Regions from separate parts of the Bradyrhizobium sp. USDA 4501 genome, predicted to be linked through region 1. Evidence: riboswitches for the same ligand, from Rfam matches in the RefSeq annotation. Region 1 holds a riboswitch; each other region holds the start of a gene.

The links. A riboswitch is a leader RNA that binds a small molecule or an ion and turns the genes downstream of it on or off. The one in region 1 is predicted to bind cobalamin.
Region 2: another riboswitch for cobalamin. It lies ahead of metE (5-methyltetrahydropteroyltriglutamate--homocysteine S-methyltransferase); the one in region 1 lies ahead of ACVWZM_RS03105 (DUF1636 family protein).
Region 3: another riboswitch for cobalamin. It lies ahead of ACVWZM_RS20950 (TonB-dependent receptor); the one in region 1 lies ahead of ACVWZM_RS03105 (DUF1636 family protein).
Region 4: another riboswitch for cobalamin. It lies ahead of ACVWZM_RS24725 (TonB-dependent receptor); the one in region 1 lies ahead of ACVWZM_RS03105 (DUF1636 family protein).

Annotation. Positions count from the first base shown of each region.
Region 1 covers NZ_JBSSEX010000001.1:653,364-656,621, reverse strand. Annotated here, with positions in the region: gene ACVWZM_RS03115 (cobyric acid synthase) at 1-355, opposite strand, end outside; gene cobO (cob(I)yrinic acid a,c-diamide adenosyltransferase) at 367-1,020, opposite strand; cobalamin riboswitch at 1,057-1,268, shown strand; gene ACVWZM_RS03105 (DUF1636 family protein) at 1,363-1,737, shown strand; gene cobW (cobalamin biosynthesis protein CobW) at 1,734-2,768, shown strand; gene cobN (cobaltochelatase subunit CobN) at 2,768-3,258, shown strand, end outside.
Region 2 covers NZ_JBSSEX010000001.1:1,747,243-1,750,500, forward strand. Annotated here, with positions in the region: gene metE (5-methyltetrahydropteroyltriglutamate--homocysteine S-methyltransferase) at 1-1,114, opposite strand, end outside; cobalamin riboswitch at 1,214-1,415, opposite strand; gene ACVWZM_RS08145 (nodulate formation efficiency C protein) at 2,807-3,258, shown strand, end outside.
Region 3 covers NZ_JBSSEX010000001.1:4,590,709-4,593,966, reverse strand. Annotated here, with positions in the region: gene ACVWZM_RS20960 (ABC transporter ATP-binding protein) at 1-376, opposite strand, end outside; gene ACVWZM_RS20955 (FecCD family ABC transporter permease) at 373-1,416, opposite strand; cobalamin riboswitch at 1,529-1,726, shown strand; gene ACVWZM_RS20950 (TonB-dependent receptor) at 1,836-3,258, shown strand, end outside.
Region 4 covers NZ_JBSSEX010000001.1:5,426,772-5,430,029, reverse strand. Annotated here, with positions in the region: gene ACVWZM_RS24725 (TonB-dependent receptor) at 1-1,926, opposite strand, end outside; cobalamin riboswitch at 2,035-2,230, opposite strand; gene ACVWZM_RS24720 (CobW family GTP-binding protein) at 2,460-3,258, opposite strand, start outside.

The DNA of each region.
Region 1 (3,258 bases):
AACTCTCCAGCACCGCGCCCATCAGCGATGGTTTCATGCCGGCATATTCGCGCGCGCGTGCGGTGGCGATCCGTTTGCCGTGCACGATGACCTGGGCGCCGACATCGGTCTCGGGCTTCAGCAGCACCGGGTTCATGTCGGTGTGCGGCTCGACGCCGGCGGCGAGCGCCTGCAACGCCTGTGCGCGGCCGATCTCGCCGCCATCGACGGTCACGGCGGCGTTGTTCGACATGTTCTGCGGCTTGAACGGCAGCACGCGCAGGCCGCGCCGTCTGGCGGCGCGGGCGAGGCCGGCGACGATGAGCGATTTGCCCACGTCCGAGCCGGCTCCCTGGATCATCAATGCGCGCGCCATCGTGATGCCCGTCAGAACTCGACGCCCGGCTGGGCCTTGATGCCGGAGCGGAACGGATGCTTTACCAGCGTCATCTCGGTGACGAGATCGGCAATCTCGATTAGCTCCTCCTTGGCGTTGCGCCCGGTGAGCACGACATGGGTCATCGGCGGCTTCGACGTGGTCAGGAAGTCGACGACATCGGCGATCGCGAGGTAGTCGTAGCGTAGCGCGATGTTGATCTCGTCGAGCACGACCATGCGCAGGCTCGGGTCTGCGATCAGCTGCTTGGCCTTTTCCCAGCCGGCTTGCGCTGCCGCGATGTCGCGGGCGCGATCCTGCGTCTCCCAGGTAAAGCCTTCGCCCATGGCGTGAAATTGACAGAGATCGCCGAAATGCCCGGTGAGCAGGCGGCGCTCGCCGGTATCCCAGGCGCCCTTGATGAACTGCACCACGGCGCAGGGAAAGCCGTGCGCCACACAGCGCACGATCATGCCGAACGCGGAGGACGATTTTCCTTTGCCGGCGCCGGTATGAACGATGATCAGGCCCTTTTCACCGCTCTTGGTCGCCATGATGCGGTCGCGGGCGGCCTTCTTTTTCGCCATCTTGTCCGCGTGGCGCGCATCCGGCGAAAGATCGGTGCCGACGGCGCCGTCTTCAGCGTCCTTTCCATCAGAAGTCATCACATTCCTTCGGCTTGACAAGTGCGAGGCTTGGACGAATGGTGGTCCTGCGTTGGTTCCTGTCCTACGACAGGCGAAGAGGGAATGCGATAGGGCTCCGCTAAATCGGGCCCGAAGCGCAGCCGCCCCCGCGACCGTGACCGGAGAGATGCCCAAGCCACTGATTCCATACGGAGTCGGGAAGGTGGGCATCGAAGGGTAAAACCTGCTCCGCAAGCCGGGAGACCTGCCAACGCAGCATGTTGTGAAACCGGCGGACGGGGTGTTCCGCGACGGGGAACGAACCTGTCCAAAATCGGTTCGTGTGCCTCATCGCTTCCCGCTGTCAATCCAGGAAGGGCGATGAGCGTTACACTTCATGTCTGCATCACCTGCCGCGCCGGCCGGACGCCGGCGGAACGTGAGCTCGCGCCCGGTGCACGCCTGCATGCCGCGCTTGTCGAGGCCGGCGTGCCTGATGACGTCAATCTGGTTCCCGTCGCATGCCTGTCGGCCTGCAGCCAGGGTTGCTCGGTCGCGCTCAGCGCGCCGGGGCGCTGGTCCTATGTCTACGGCCGACTGTCCGCTGATAATGCCGCGGATGTGATCGCCGGTGCCTCCGCCTATGCGGCGGCGCCCGACGGCATCGTGCCGTGGCGCAGCCGTCCGGAAATCTTCCGCAAGCAATCGCTCGCCCGCATTCCACCTCTTCCCGTCGTGCCGGAGGCCGCAGAATGACCACGCTCGCCAAAATTCCGGTCACCGTCGTGACCGGCTTTCTCGGCTCCGGCAAGACGACGCTGATCCAGCATCTGATCCGCAATGCCAACGGCAAGAAGCTCGCGGTGCTGGTCAACGAATTCGGCAGCGAAGGCGTCGACGGCGACATCCTGAAGTCGTGCGCCGACGCCAATTGTCCGGCCGAGAACATCGTCGAACTCGCCAATGGCTGTATCTGCTGCACCGTCGCCGATGATTTCATCCCGGCGATGGAGCAGTTGCTGGCGCGGAACGTGAAGCCCGATCACATCGTGATCGAAACTTCCGGGCTCGCGCTGCCGAAGCCGCTGCTGAAAGCGTTCGACTGGCCGGAGATCCGTTCGCGGATCACGGTCGACGGCGTGATCGCGCTCGCCGACGCCGAGGCCGTCGCCGCCGGCCGTTTTGCGCCTGATCCGGCCGCGGTGGATGCGCAGCGTGCGGCGGACGACAATCTCGACCACGAGACGCCGCTGTCGGAAGTGTTCGAGGACCAGATCGCATGTGCCGATATCGTGCTGCTGACCAAGGCGGACCTCGCGGGGGCGGAGGGGATCAAGGCAGCGAAAGAGGTGATCGCGGCCGAGATGCCGCGCGAGGTGCCGATGTTGCCCGTCGTCGACGGCACGATCGACGCGCGCGTGATCCTCGGGCTCGGGGCGGCGGCGGAAAGCGATCTCGCGGCGCGGCCGTCGCATCACGATGGCGAGGAGGAACACGAGCACGACGATTTCAATTCCGTCGTGATCGATCTTCCGGAAGTTTCGGATGTCGACGCGCTGGTCGCCTCGATCAAGGGGCTGGCGCGCGAGCAGAACGTGCTGCGCGCCAAGGGCTACATCGCGGTCGAAGGCAAGCCGATGCGGCTGTTGGTGCAATCGGTCGGCGAGCGGGTGCGGCATCAGTTCGACATGCCCTGGGGTGCACGGGCGCGGCAGTCGAAGCTCGTCGTGATCGGCGAACATGCCGACATCGATGAAGCCGCGATCAGGGCACGGCTTGGTGTCTGATGCACGTCGTCTTCCGCGAGAGCCGCGGCCTTGAGGAGACCGCGACGCCAAGGGACCTCGGCCAGGATCCGGCCGATCTCGTGGTGTTGTCGTTTTCCGACAGCGATCTTGCTGCCTTCGCGGCCGGCTGGCGGCGCGGCCGTGCTGCGCTGCCGTCGCTGCGGCTCGCCAATCTCGCGGAGCTGCGCCATCCGCTGTCGGTCGATACCTATATCGAGCGGACGCTCTCGCACGCCCGCGGCATTCTGGTGCGGCTGATCGGCGGCGAGCCCTATTGGTCATACGGGCTGGCCGCGGTGCATCGGCTGGCGAAGGAGCGCGGCATTGCCCTGGTCGTGCTGCCGGCCGATGGCCGCGACGATCAGCGACTCGATGAATTCTCGACCTTGCCGATCTCGACGCTGCGCCGCCTCAAGGTGCTGTGCGACAAGGGCGGTCCTGTTGCCGCGCAGGCCGTGATCGCGCAGCTGGCGCTCGCGTCCGGACTCTA
Region 2 (3,258 bases), 1.1 Mb from region 1:
TCTGTACCGAAAAGGCAAGCCAACTCTTGAGATCGGATGCAAGTCCGGTCTCCAGTTCAACATCGACGGGCACATGGAGCAGCGAGCAGGACGGAGCGATCTGAACACGATCCCTGCCCAGCTTCGCAATGGCGGGATCCAGTTGCTGGCGGAGCGTCGACAGGTTCGACCGCCATACATTTCGTCCGTCGACGACGCCGAGAGACATGACGAGATCACTTCGCCGCGCAGCAATGATCCGGCTCAACAGATTCGGTGCGCGAACCAAATCCACGTGCAGTCCGGCAACGGGCATGTTCAAAGCTATGTCCAGATTATCGCCGAGATCACCGAAATAGCTCGCGACCATGATCTTGACGTCTGGTACTTCCCTGGCGAGCCGATCGTAGACACGCAGCAAAGATCTTCGCGCTTCCTCCTCCAGATCAAGGACCAGGCAGGGCTCGTCGCATTGAACCCAGCTTGCTCCCCTTTTGCCTAGTTCTTGCAGAACCTCGATGTAGACCGGTATTAGCTCATCCAGGAGAGACAGCGGCTGAAACGCGGGATCCGCACTCTTGCCAAGCTTCAAGAATGTGACCGGCCCGATCAGGACAGGGCGCGTCTGGAACCCCAGGGCCTTGGCTTCCTCATACTCCTCGATAGGCTTGCGAGAGGATAGGCGGAACCTCTGTCCCTGATGAAATTCAGGAACCATGTAGTGGTAGTTGGTGTCGAACCACTTGGTCATCTCCTGTGCGGGCGCGCTAGATCCGCCCGATCCGTGGCCGCAACTCGTATTCTGGCGATCGCATTGTGAACCGCGCGCCATGTCGAAGTACGTCTTGAGCGAAACCGATTCGATTTTCGACGCATAGACTTCCGGGATGGCACCAACCATGACAGAGGTGTCGAGCACTTGGTCGTACAACGAAAAATCGTTGGACGGAATGACGGTGACACCGAGGGATTTTTGGCGGGCCCAGTTCGCAGCACGCAGGCCAGCTGCGGCCTCGAGCAATTGCTGTTCGCTGATTGCGCCGGCCCAGTAACTTTCAAGCGCGCGTTTGAGCTCGCGTCTTGGACCGATCCGAGGCGTTCCAAGCGTGGCAACCGGAAGGGAGAGAAGAGACATAGCGCTAACCCCGTAGTTGGGGGCAAAGGCCAAGGCGGACGCAAGCAGGATCGCCCGAGCGGCGGCGGCTTGGCGCACCACCGGGACACCCCGCCCGTGGACGTATATGTGGTCGAGGTAGGTCTCCTGGCTCGCGGGTCATCGCTGCTGTCCGGCCTTCCCGAAGCCGCACGGGCTTCAGTGACTTTGTTGGACGGCGGCTCGCCGCTTACAGTTGCGGGGGCAGCGCCGGCATGTTCACCGGCTTCCCTCTTAGCTCCGAATCCAGCGGGACCGGAGAACCTCTACGATTTGGATTATCGGCAAGAGACCTCTTCCGTCAACCTCTCAGATGACTCTCTCACGTCAATGCTGCCATCATCAGTGACTCAAAATGATAAACGTCGAAAGTTGATCACGCGATTGGAAGCTTATCCAATAGACGCAGTCTGCAATATATGTGTCGAAAGGATTGTCGAAGGCGCAGGTCGCGGCGCTTCGAGTGTATTTCGGTCTCTCGACAGTCAAGAGCCGCGCCAGGGACAACACACCTGCGAAAACTCCATCAGCAACCGGTCGCCATATTGATCTACGAGCCAACCAATCCTGGTAGGCGATTTGCGGTCTCTGATGACGCTAATACTCGGGCATGCATATCGATTCGCCTCGACGAACACCGGAAGGCCCGCAATGACAATGGCTGTTTGGAGCGCTGTCGGCGTCCTTGCTGTCACCCTCTTTGCGGTCGGCCCGTTCGGGGGCTGGTAAGAGTTCATGAATCAATCCGTCAGACAACTGCTCTCGAGAATGTTGAGCAACTCAAGAGGAAGCTAGCGCGACTTGATCGTTTCTCGCTTGCCGCGTGTCGCGACTGGAAACGGTCATCCCACCATGAATGCGGAGCCGAGGCAGCTGGACTGAGCGGACTGCAACATCGTGCGCGTAGGTAGAAACCCGCGCACCATATCATCTGCCTGCCCCAGAACGCGCTTTCGACGATTCCACACGCCCGGCGGTGACGAGTGGTTTTGCTTATCATCATTACAAGCCGATAGCGATCGCAGGCGTTCGGGTGACCGCGCCGGACCAGACGGTTCAACAGCACTCCAAAGTGCGCCCCGATTTCTCATCCGTAAATCGGCAGCGGCCTTCGCTTTGGCCTCGAAGATCGGCACGACAAAAGCTGAACAAGCTCGAGCGGATCGGCTGAATGGAAACATAGAAACGAGCGTAGGTCGGAAAGCCGACAAACACTGCACGAATCTGGCGGGATTTGCCGGCTATTTCCTGGCACGAAGAATGCAAGCTCAAGGGTGCCCAGGCTTCTCCTCCTGGGCAGGTCCAGCACAGCAAATTGGGGTTGTGGCTGGCCCACTGAAGTTAGCGGCGCGTGACCCGAGGGGACAGCGCCTGCTCGCGCGGGACATCGGCAGGTGCCCGCGTCACGTTGCCGCTAACTTCTTCCGATCGAGCATAGCATTGAAGGCTGCCGCTTTGACGTGTGGATGAAAAATCGATGGTCCGGCCGTTATGAAGAGAATGTCTGCAAGAGGCGTGCTTTGCCTCTGTCAATCGCTAATTTTCGTTGCTGGGCTTGTTGCGACGGGCAACACTGCGCGAGCCGTCGAAAGCGCGCTCGTCGAACGAGTCAAGTCAACCTGGCGAGCGCGAGACGGTGAGACAATCGAGCACATTGTCTCCAAAGTTTCGAAAGTGGCGCAATTCGTCCCTCGAAACTGGGGAATCGCCGAAAGCGTCGACCACACTGAGTATGTTTACCTTTCCTGGACCAGGCATCAGGATAACAGATCAGACGAACATTACGTTATTACCTGGAAAGTCGGGACCGACGGAAAGATTGAAGTTGCGTCTCCCTATGCAAAGCCTATCGAACTCGGCTGGCGCGCCCTGGCGCTTTCACTCATCGCCAGTGAAGTCACCGACGGCGAAAAAGACGCAAACCTTCGTTTTCTGCATAATCCGGTCAATTTCAACTTTGTCGCGACTGCGCAAGGCAAGCTCGGCGATCTGCTCCGGCACGGCCGCTGTCATATCATCGAACCTGTAATCGTGGATTACGTTCGAGCGACAAATGACAAGCCGACCGAGAAAGAAGACCGGTGGCGCGTTCTGCTGTTGGTGAACTGCAACATACCAGGGCCCCG
Region 3 (3,258 bases), 3.9 Mb from region 1:
CCTGCATGGCGCGCAGCACCGCCTCCATATCCGTCTGCGACAGCCGCGCCGGATCGGTCGCGCCGTGCGGATAGCGGCCGAGCGCGACGATGTCGCGCGCCGGCAGCGGCCAGTGCACCATGTGCCCCTGCGGCAGATAGGCGAAACGCTTCGCGCGCTCGCGCAGCGGCAGCGACGCCAGCGGATCGCCGCCGATCCGGATCTCGCCGCCCGACGAAATCAGCCCGGCCAGTGCACGCAGCAGCGTGGTCTTGCCGGCGCCGTTCGGGCCGACCAGCGCGACCAGATGGCCCGACGGCAGCGACAGCGAGACATCGTGCAGCACCTTGCGGCTGCCGAGTGAGGCATTGAGCGCCGCGGCGGAGAGCAGCGTCATGCCACGCCTCCGCCGAGCGCGCGGCGCTCGCGCATGATCAGATAGAGGAAGAACGGCACGCCGATGATCGAGGTCAGCACGCCGACCTTGATGTCCGAGGTTGAAGGAATGATGCGCACCGCGATGTCGGCGGCGAGCAGCAGCGCCGAGCCGGTGAGCGCGCTCGGCACCAAGAGCCGCGCCGGATCGTGACCGATCACGGGACGCATCAGATGCGGCGCGACGAGGCCGATGAAACCGATCGTGCCGGTGACTGCGACCGCGCCGCCGACGCCAAGCGCCACGCCCGTGATCACGAAGAGCCGCAACCGCCCGACGTCGACGCCGAGGCTCTGCGCCGCCTCCTCGCCAAGCGTCAGCGCGCGGAAGGCGCTCGCCTGGCTGAGCAGGATGGCGGCGCCCGCGACGATGAAGGGCAGCGCCAGCGCCACGTGCTGGAAGCTGCGGTCCTCCAGCGAGCCGAGCAGCCAGAACGCGATCTCCAGCACCACAAACGGATTGCTCGAGAGATTCATCACCAGTGCGGTCGCGGCTCCCGCAAAGCTCGAGATCGCGAGCCCAGCGAGGATCAGGATCAACAGCCCGGCATTGCGGCCGGCGATCGCAAGCAGCGCGAACACCGAGCCGAACGCGGCGATGATCGCCACCACCGGCAGCGCGTAGGAGCGCACATCGGCGAGGCCCAGCGCGATCACCAGCACCGCGCCGAACGCCGCCGATTGCGGCGCGCCGAACAGCGACGGCGAGGCCAGCGGATTGCGCAGCAGCCCTTGCAGCGCCGCACCGGACAGCCCGAGAATGCCGCCGATCGCAAATGCCAGGATGGTGCGCGGCAGGCGGATCTCGCGCACGATCACCTGCGCCACATCGCTGCTGCCGCCGAACAGCGCCTCGACCACCGCGAGCGGCGACAGCCGCACCGGCCCGATGCCGAGCGAGAGCACACACAACAGGACCACGAGCGCGAGCAGCGCCGCCGTGGCGCCCCACCGGCGCCGCGCCGCGACCTCGGCCGCCAAGGCAAAATCCTGCACGCTCATCGGATCCATGCTCTTACAGCGATCGCCGTGGCAGACAAGCGACACTCGACAAAAACCGTGGCCGCGCGGCCGCCGCCCGACTTCCGCCGGATTGACTTTGCTACCCGGCCGAACCCTAGATGAACATGACGGTTCTTTCATGAGATGAAAAGGGAATGCGGTACGGGGAAACTTCCCCAACGCCGCGGCTGCCCCCGCAACTGTATGCGGTGAATCCTTCGTCACAGGCCACTGGGAATCTCGGTCCTGGGAAGGCGACGAAGGGTAACGACCCGCGAGCCAGGAGACCTGCCGTCAGCCGTGGTCACACGCGATGCTGCCGGTCGGGGAGTACAGGCATGAGCTTCACCTGATGCTGTGAGCACGATGGTGAGACTGGTTCGCGGTGACGTGCCACTGACGTTGCCGAGGCCTTGCTTATGTTCTCCTTCCCTTTCCATCGGCGGCGCCGCGCGCTTCTGCTCGCGTCGACGATGATCGCGCCGGCGATCCTTGTCTCCGCAGCGCGGGCGCAGGAGGCACCCGCTCCCGATCAGCTGCCGGCGATCGAAGTCACCAAGCCGGGCGACCAGAACGTCACGCGCGCCAGGCCGGCCGCTGACGAAGCGCCGGCGCCGCGACGCCCGGCGCCGGGCACCTCGCAAGGCAACAATACAGGCAGCGGAGCCGGATCGGGCACGACAGGGACCGGCGTGGCCACCGGAACGGGCGGCACCGGCGGCCGCCAGTTCGCCGGCATTGTCGGCTCCTCCTCGGCCGTGATCACCGCCGACGACATCGCGCATTCGCCGGTGCAGTCGTTACCCGAGATCCTCGCGCAGGTGCCGGGCGTGCAGCTGCAAACGCCCTATGGCGGACCGAACGGCGCCAAGACGTCGGTCGACCTGCGCGGCTTCGGCGCATTCGCGACCGACAATACCCTTTTCCTGCTCAACGGCCGCCGCCTCAACGACGTCGACAAGGCCGGCTTCGACCTCACCACGATTCCGCTCGATTCGATCGAGCGCATCGAGATCACGCGCGGCAACAGCGGCGCGGTGCTCTACGGCGACAACGCGGTGGGCGGCGTCGTCAACATCATCACCAAGACCGGCGTCGGCGGCCCGCCGACGACGATGCGGGCCGAGGCCGGAGTTGGCTCGTTCAACACCCGCATGGCCGCGGTCTCCGCGGCGCTCAATTCCGGCCCGTGGTCCACCTCGTTCTACGGCAACGGCATCAAGTCGGACGGCTACCGCGTCAACAATGCGCTCGACCAGCGCAACGCCGTCGGCAACATCAACTACACGACGCCTGATCTCACCGCCTTCCTGACCGTCACCGGCAGCGACCAGAAGCTCGGCCTACCCGGCGGACGGCTGGTCGATCCGTCGATCGGCGTGAACGAGCTGCTCACCGATCGCCGCGGCGCCGCGACGCCCTTCGACTATGCCAACCAGCAGACCGCCAGCGTCACCGCCGGCTTCACCAAGACGCTGATGAACGGCGTCGACCTCATCGTCGACGGCGGCTGGCGGCAGCGCGAGACGCAGAGCGGCTTCTTCGGCACGGTGCCGACCATCAGCTTCGCCTCGACCTACAATGACGCCGCGCTGCAGACCTGGTCGCTGACGCCGCGGCTCAGCGTCAAGAATGTGATGCTGGGCGTGCCGTCGACGATCCTGACCGGCATCGACTATTACGATTCGAGCTTCCGCGAGGCGCGCGGCGCCTATCAGGGCGTCGACCCGTTCCACATCTACAATATCGAGCAGCAGAGCGTGGCCGGCTATTGGCAACATACGCTGGGCCTGTTGCCAACGACCGACATCTCCTACGGCGCGCGCGTCCAGAATACCAGCA
Region 4 (3,258 bases), 4.8 Mb from region 1:
GCTGTTGTTGTCGTATCTGGCGCGCAACAGCGCAAGATTGGCGTCGACGCGCCAGCCGTCGTTCAGCGCGAGCCCGATCGATCCTTCGACCCCGCGGGATGATTGCTGGCCGATCTGCAATGCCACGCCGCCGGTAGGGTTGCCGGGATCGGGAATCGTGAGCCCGGTCTTGACGATCTCGTAGGCGGCCAGCGTCCACTCGCCGCGGCCGCCCCAGAACGACTGCTTGACCCCGATCTCGGTCTGCTTGCCGGTCGCAAGCTGGAATGTCTTCTGCGTGGTCGACAGTGAGATCAGATTGCTGACCGGATCGACGCCGACCGCGTACTGGCCATAGAACGCGAGGTTCTTGATCGGCTCGTAAACGAGGCCCGCGCGCCAGCTAGTGCCCGATAGCGTCGTCTCAAAACTGTTTGCCGGCGTCTTGTAGTCGGTGCGGTCCACTCCGGGGCGATCATACCTGACCCCGGTCACCAGCGACAACTGATCGGTCAGCGAGAGCCGATCCTCGGCGAACAGCGCGTATTGATTGACGATCGCGTTGAAGCCCGGCGTGGTCGCCGTCGTCGTGGCGAAGAACGATCCGGGATCGAACACATAAGGATTGACCGACGACGCGCCGCCATAGGGCGAGTTGTTGGTATGGGTGAAGTCGATCCGGTTGACGTCGAACCCGGCGACGACCTGGTTCGCAAGGCCGAACACGTGGCCGCTGAAGGTCGTATCCATCCGGTTGCCGAGCTGCTTCTGGTCGTGGAAGATCTCGATATAGCTCGTGCGATCGATCAGCTGGGTCTTCGGATTCCAGGTGTGGTTCTCGATGTCGCGCCAGTGCCGCTCGCTGGTCAGGTAATACAGCGTGTTGTTGACCTTGATGCCGTCGGCGACGTCCCACTCGGTCTTGAACCGGGTCCAGCTGTCCTGATAGCGGATCGCGCTGTCCGCTGCATTGTAGTTCTTGAAACGCAGCGCGTCCTGGATCGCGCCGTTGATCAGCGGCGTGCCGAAATAGCGCGACGGGCTGCGATCGCCGTAATCTTCCGAGAGCGTGAAGGCGAGATTGTCCGACGCCTGCACCCGCACGGCAGCGGAGACCACCGCGTTCGAGGTCTTGTCGCGATCGACCCAGCTGTCCGACATGTTGCCGGTGGCGTTGATGCGGTACGACACATTGGGATTGATCGGACCGGTGCTGTCCACCGAGAGCCGCCGCGTCATGTTGCTGTCGAGCGAAACCTCGGCCTCGTTATAGGGCGTGCTCTGCGGCTTCTTCGGAATCACGTTGATGACGCCGCCGATCGCGCCTTCGCCGTACAGCACCGAGGCCGGGCCGCGCAGCACTTCGATGCGCTGCGTCGACCAGGTGTCATAGGGGAACGTCAGCGTGCCGGAGCCGATATAGAAGCGCGTGCCGTCATACAGCGTCATCACCGAGTTGCTGCCGGCAAAGCCGCGGGTGCTGAACGACAGGCCGCCATTGCCTGGCGCCGGCGTTGCGACGAACCCGGCCGCGTCCTGGGTGACGGCATCGAGCACATTATGCTGGCCGCGTTCAGCGATGGTCTGCGCCGTGATGATCTCGACGCTGGCCGGCGTCTGCAGCGGCGTCAGGTTGAGACGACTGCCGGTGCCGCCCTGCGTGGTGGCATTGAGCGTCGGCGATGCCGATCCCGGTACGCCCGACGCCGCGACGCGCGGGGCGTTGCCGGCTGTTGCAGGCCTCGGCCGTGGCCGCGCCGCAGCGGTCATGTCACGGCTGCGCGCCGCAGGCTTCGGCTTTGCCGCAGCGGAAGGCGCGACCTCAATCGGATCGAGTCTGGTTGGTGGCGGCGTTTGTGCCGAGCCTTCGACCGGCAACAACAATGATGACAGGGAGCAGAGAAGACCGAGGCGCCATTTGCGCGCAACGGGAGAGGACGGAGACATGAAAAGGACTCGCGGTAACGTGGCACGTCACCGCGAACGTGGACTGGCGCATTGCCAAAAAAGGCAGTGCTCCGATCCCACCAGGACGCCCCCGCCCGATGTGCTCGCGTGTGACCACGACTGACGGCAGGTCTCCTGGCTCACGGGTCATCGCCTGTCGACGCCTTCCCGGGCCGATGGCCCAGTGGCAAAATTGACGAAAGGCTCGCCGTTTACAGTTGCGGGGACAGCTGCGGCATTGGGGTTACCCTCGCACCGCATTCCCTTTTGATCCCCGAAGGGAACCGTCGGCAAAAACGATAGGTGGTGCCGGCAAGGCTGTCAATTCGATGCGATTGTCGCACACATGCTTTGCGAGATGCTGCTGCGGCGATGACACAGCGACGTCGAGGGCTGACGCCGAAAGGCAACCCGTCATCCTGAGGAGCGCGGCACGCGCGTCTCGAAGGATGCACGGCCCGGCTGGTGGCCGATTCATCCTTCGAGACGCCGCTTCCCTCGCACCTCAGTATGACGGGAAACGTAGGTTCGCGTCACTGAGCCTCGACGCATCCCTGCATCACCTCATCAATCTCCGCGCGCGACAGCGCACCCATCTCGGCGATGAACACGATGCGCGTGCGCGGCACGCCGGGCGACGGCACGCCGCCCGCAGCCAAGGTCGCGCGGCCGCCGGCGAGGTGAAGCACGGTCAGCCGCCCGGGCTGCTCCACCGTCTCGAACAATCCCTTCGCCCGCGCCAGCTTCGGCGCCAGTCTGCCGATCGCCTGCTGCAAGCGCGGCAGCACGACGGGCCGCTCCGAGGTCCAGCTCAGCGTGTCGAAGCGATCGGACGACGGCCGTCGCGGCGCGGTCTCGCGCGGCGCCGACACATGATCGAGGTCCGCTGGGAACAGCAGCGCGGCCGGCACCTCGCCATGCAAGGCATCGACCACCACGGCCGCCGGACGCACCGCGCGCACGGCGTCGCGGATCGCGGCGCACGCAGCGGCGTCAGTCAGATCGACCTTGCTCAGCGCCACCACATCCGCCGCCCGGAGCTGCGAGCGCAGCAGCGCATCGTTCAGCATCGCCGCAGGCTGCGTCGCGTCGACCACGCACAGCACGGTCTCCAGCGGCGCCTCCTTCCAGATCACGGGATCCATCAGGTTGCGCACGATGTCGGCGGGATCGGCGATCCCGCTGGTCTCGATCACGATGAATTCGGGACGCGGATCACGCCGCAGCAACGTGGCGAGCGTGCGCAGCAGGGCGCCCTCCAGCGTGCAGCAGATGCAGCCATTGCTCAGGCTGACCACGCCGTCGCTGGCGCCGGCGATCAGCTCGGCGTCG